Regions from separate parts of the Undibacterium sp. Di26W genome, predicted to be linked through region 2. Evidence: riboswitches for the same ligand, from Rfam matches in the RefSeq annotation. Region 2 holds a riboswitch; the other holds the start of a gene.
What was found. Region 2 has a riboswitch for thiamine pyrophosphate ahead of thiC (phosphomethylpyrimidine synthase ThiC). Riboswitches for the same ligand answer to the same signal wherever they lie in the genome.

Region 1 (2,466 bases), on a different contig from region 2:
GGCCGTGTAATCATCACGTTTGAATTCATGCTTGTTGGCAGACAGGCTGGCTTGCCAGTCCTGGTTGATCTGGTATTCAAAACGCAAGCCCAGATTGCTGTTGCGGGTATCCACCGGTTTGGCCCAGGGCTGCACATTCAGCATCAGGTCCGCTGGCACGCCGCGTGGCAAATCTGTGCCATTGAATAATTGAAAACCGGGAACCGACAACTGCGATTTATGCTGATAGTCAGCATCGATCTGCAGCAGTGCCTGAGGTGTGATATGCCAGTCAAATGCGGCGGATACAAACTGGCGTTCGCCATCCGCACCTTTGACATACGAACGCAAACGTTCACCGGCGGCATTGATGCGGAAACCAAACTGGCGGTCGCTGGTATTGTCGCTGATATCTGCTGCGCCATACAGCGTGCCACGTTCACTGATTTCCAGATTGACGGAACGCAACGGTGCACTGGTCGGGCGTTTGGTCACATAGTTGATGATGCCGCCCGGCGTCGCAAAGCCAGCCTGGAAACCGGCAATGCCTTTGAGTATTTCTATGCGTTCCTTGTTTTCCAGCGGGATGGAGGCATCGCCTGGAATGGCAAAACCATCCTTGCGGTAGCTGGATGAATTGTCGAGGGCAAAACCGCGTATCGAGAATTGTTCGGCATAACCAATGGCATTGTAGGCGTCATTCACGCTGGCATCGAATTTCATCGCATCGGTGGTCTGGCGCACGCGCAAATCCTGCATCTGGCTGCTGGTCATCACATTCACAGAGAATGGGGTATCGACCAAAGCCGTTTCGATAAAGCCGGATGCCTTGCTGCGTTCTGCTTTGCCTTCGGATGTCTTGTTGCCCGTTACCACGACTTCAGGCAGGGATTTTTCTGTAGTCTGGGCCTGTGCCTGGGGTAATAATGTAAATGCCTGTGCAATGGAAAATGCCAGCAGGGCAGGACGAAATGATGGTTCAGACATGGTGTGCTCTTTATTTGCGCTTTAATGCGTTGTGGATGACAGCGCGGGAGCAAACAAAGAAACGGAAGGACGGGACTTTGCGCTTCCCTTCGCTGGCATTATCCAGATCAGGTAGAAGGGACTCTCTCACCCGGAAACATTGGCTTCCAGGACCCCTAGCGAAGCCCGTACTTTAACATGAAAGCGGGAACAGGACTTGTAACGCGACTTGAACAGTGGTTTGGTGTCTAGTGTAGTGCTGCAACACTACACTAGCGGATTCTCAATGTTATCAAGGAAAATTTCTTTAGGACTTACGCAAAACCGCCCCAGTTGCGTTGCAGTTCCTCTCCTAGGAGCCGCGTACATTCGTACTGTCTTCGTCGCCGCACCTTGCTGGGACAATTTTGTGTAAGTCCTATCCTTAATAGTTGTTGAAACAACTGCATGTATAATTGGCAAATGATATTTGTTCGGGTCGCCATTTATTCACGCTTAACCACATCCATTTCAATATGCCTATGTCCAATTTCCAGCGTTTGTTTTTAAGTTTTTGCTTGCTCAATGCTGCTTCAGCCATCGCGCAAGAAGCCACGCCTGCGCCAGAATACACACTGAAACGCGAGGACCCCTCGACTGGCTCGCGTATCAGGCAAGATGCCGTGACGGGTATCAGGGTACCTGTCAATAAATCGTATGCTGAGTTGACGAGCGAGCAAAAAGCCAAGGTGCGTTCATTGTATGAACACCTGGATGAAACGGATGAACCACCGTATCCATTAAAAGGCACCAAAGAAATTCTCAGGGCGATTTCAAATGCCCAGGATGTACTTCATCTGCAAGGGGATTTGTCGGTCTTTGTTGAAGTCAATGCTGATGGAACCCCGAATGCCGTTGGCGTCATAAAATCACCGGATGAACGGATGACAAACCTGGTGGCGACGGCATTGATACATGAACGATATAAGCCAGGCTTGTGCAAGGGAACACCATGCAAAATGCAATTTCCCTTGCGTATCAAATTAGGCGTAACACAATGAGCACGAGTCTTCGTGCCGTGAGGCTCTTTGATCTCATTGGCGACCTTGGGCAGCTTGCTTACCTGTACTTTCAACTGACCTGAAATTGCGCCAAAGACCCTCGCAAGAATAGACGATGAGTGCAGCCCAGATGGCTACAAAGCCGAGCATTCTGCCAGAGTCAAAAGGCTCGTGATACAGCCATACGCCGAGCAGCAACTGCACCAGTGGCGACATGTATTGCAACAAGCCCAGTGTGGTCATGGGTATGCGCCTTGCGCCGGCGGCAAACAGCAGCAGTGGGATGGCGGTGATGGGGCCGCTGACCAGTATCAGCATTTTGATGTTGATGTCACCGCCGATGAAGGTATTCTGGCCCTGCATGCCCATCCAGACCAGATAGCCAAGGGCAAATGGAAAGAGCAGGGCAGTTTCCAGCGACAGACCTTCCAGCGCACCCAGGGGCGAGGTTTTGCGCAACAGACCATAGGTTCCAAAGGAA
Region 2 (2,466 bases):
TCTATCAGGGTGTCACGGAAGATTTCCCAAGTCAGGTCTTCGGCCTTGCCGTTCACTTTTTCCAGTGCCTGGTAGATAGGCACGGTACCGATAGGCACGGGTGAATTACGGATGATCCATTCACGGGTTTCGTGTATGTGTTTGCCGGTCGACAAATCCATCACATTGTCGCCGCCCCAGCGTATCGCCCAAGTCATTTTTTCGACTTCTTCACCGATGGAAGAGGTCACTGCAGAATTGCCGATATTGGCATTGATCTTGACCAGGAAATTACGGCCTATGATCATGGGCTCGATTTCAGGATGATTGATATTGGCCGGAATAATTGCACGGCCACGGGCGATTTCTGAACGTACGAATTCTGGCGTGATTTCGTCAGGTATCGCAGCACCAAAAGACTGGCCAGGATGTTGCCGGCCCATGACTTCTGCCAGCTTGTTACCCATGGGGCCAGAGGCTTTCAGGTTTTCCAGGTATTCTTTCCTGCGCAAATTTTCGCGGATAGCAACAAATTCCATTTCCGGCGTGATAACGCCCTGTCGCGCATAATGCATTTGCGAGACATTCCTGCCTGCCAGTGCACGACGTGGCAAGCGCTTGAGATTGAAGCGCAATTCGGCCAGCTTGGGGTCATGCAGGCGGGCTATGCCGTATTCGGATGTCGGGCCAGCCAGTTCTTCGGTGTCATTACGCTCGGCTATCCAGGCACCGCGTACTGACGCCAGGCCGGACCGGATGTCGATTTTGACAGCAGGGTCGGTATAAGGGCCAGACGTGTCATAAACATAGATAGGCGGATTTTTTTCTGAACCAAACATGGCAGGTGTATCAGACTGGCTGATTTCGCGCATGGGCACACGAATATCGGGACGACTGCCCTGTACATAGGTCTTGCGGGAATTCGGTAGTGGCTGTATGGCTGCCTCGTCTACCGTGGCGGTAGCGGACAAGAATTGCGGGTTGGCGTTCATTTTGGCTCCTTTGCTTTGTTGGCATGGAGCCAGCAAAGGAGTTTCCAAAGTCGGGATGCTCACGCTGACGGTGGCAAAAAGTCTTCGGCAGCTTCCCTTCGCTGGCATTATCCAGATCAGGTTCGAGGGTATTTCTCACCCGACATCACGATTCATAGCGTGATGGCAGGACCCCTAGCATTTTTTCTTCGGGTCTTATAAAAAAACAGGACCGCGACGAGGGCAGATTATACGACTTTTATTTTAGCCGTGGTGCTTATTTAGCTTCTTCCGGTGAGACACACTGTAGCTCTGCTACATCTGCGACAATATTGCTGCCTTGCACTTTTATCGGCCCGTGAACTTCAGTCAACTCCACCATACCGGCTTTGATGGCAGCCGATAAATCATGGTCCAGTACCGGCAAGGCATCTTCATACGCAATCAGTAATTTGTTAACGCCATAGGCGCGATTGCGCCCATTGACCTTACCCAGATACAGGGCCATGTCGGCAATCTGCAGGGCTTTTTCCCAATTACAGACCAATTCGGGGATGCCGGAAAACGGTAGGCTGATAAAGCCGGCGGTCATGGTCACTGCGATTGAGACACCATCGACATTCACACTGGCTTCACCGATGACGCGCAGTATGCGTTCCACCAGATTCTTCAATTGTGCTGGATTCGAGCGCGGTGAATAAATCAAAAATTCTTCTCCCCCCCAACGCAGCACCATATCCGTATCGCGCACTGTATTGCGCAAGCGTTGTGCCACTTCCATTAACACCACGTCACCGGCAGCATGGCCGTAACTGTCATTGATATTTTTAAAATGATCGATATCCATGAGTATCAGGCAGTCCGGGTTTTCCAGACTGTCCTCGCGACGCTCACCTTCCGGCAAGATCACCCTGCTCTTCATCAGGTCGACGAAAGAGCGGCGGTTGTACAAACCAGTCAGGGGATCACGCACGGCATGAAACTCCAGTTGCTGGTTGACTTCGCGCAGTTTCTCGTTGGTCTTGCGTACCCGTTGGTAGAGAAAGAAAATGACGATACCTATCATCACCATCACTACTGCAGCCAGCAATAAAATAATTTGCTGCAGCTGACGATTTTTAATTTCAGCATCCTTGAGCTGATTCTCGCGGGCCAGCAATTCAATCTGCTTTTGTCTTTGTTGCGCATTGAACTGTTCTTGCAAAGTCGCAACGGCGCGGGCGCGGTCGGACCGAAACAATTCGTCACTGAGTTTTTGCTGCTCACGTACGACTGCCAGTGCCTCTTTGTGCATGCCTGCGGTTTCGTACATCGCCCCAATTTCACTCAACAGGCTTTCCATCTCCGACTTGGAACCGGTTTCCATGAAATACTTTTTGGCCTCGTTGATATACGTGATGCCCTGCGCAAATTTTCTTTGACCAGCCAGGCCAAATCCTATATTGGCTTTGGCCATCGCCACGGCAAAGGGATCGCCAATCTCCTCCGCTTTTTGCAGTGCTGTCCTGGCCGCCTG

Region 1: it holds a riboswitch for thiamine pyrophosphate, as region 2 does, so the genes downstream of both, ACO0LM_RS11165 (TonB-dependent siderophore receptor) here and thiC (phosphomethylpyrimidine synthase ThiC) in region 2, are expected to answer to the same signal.

The regions. Positions count from the first base shown of each region.
Region 1 is NZ_JBMPOR010000007.1:151,910-154,375, forward strand. It holds gene ACO0LM_RS11165 (TonB-dependent siderophore receptor) at 1-966, opposite strand, end outside; TPP riboswitch at 1,034-1,133, opposite strand; gene ACO0LM_RS11170 (hypothetical protein) at 1,461-1,985, shown strand; gene rarD (EamA family transporter RarD) at 2,019-2,466, opposite strand, start outside.
Region 2 is NZ_JBMPOR010000029.1:53,857-56,322, forward strand. It holds gene thiC (phosphomethylpyrimidine synthase ThiC) at 1-971, opposite strand, end outside; TPP riboswitch at 1,048-1,157, opposite strand; gene ACO0LM_RS25495 (diguanylate cyclase) at 1,228-2,466, opposite strand, start outside.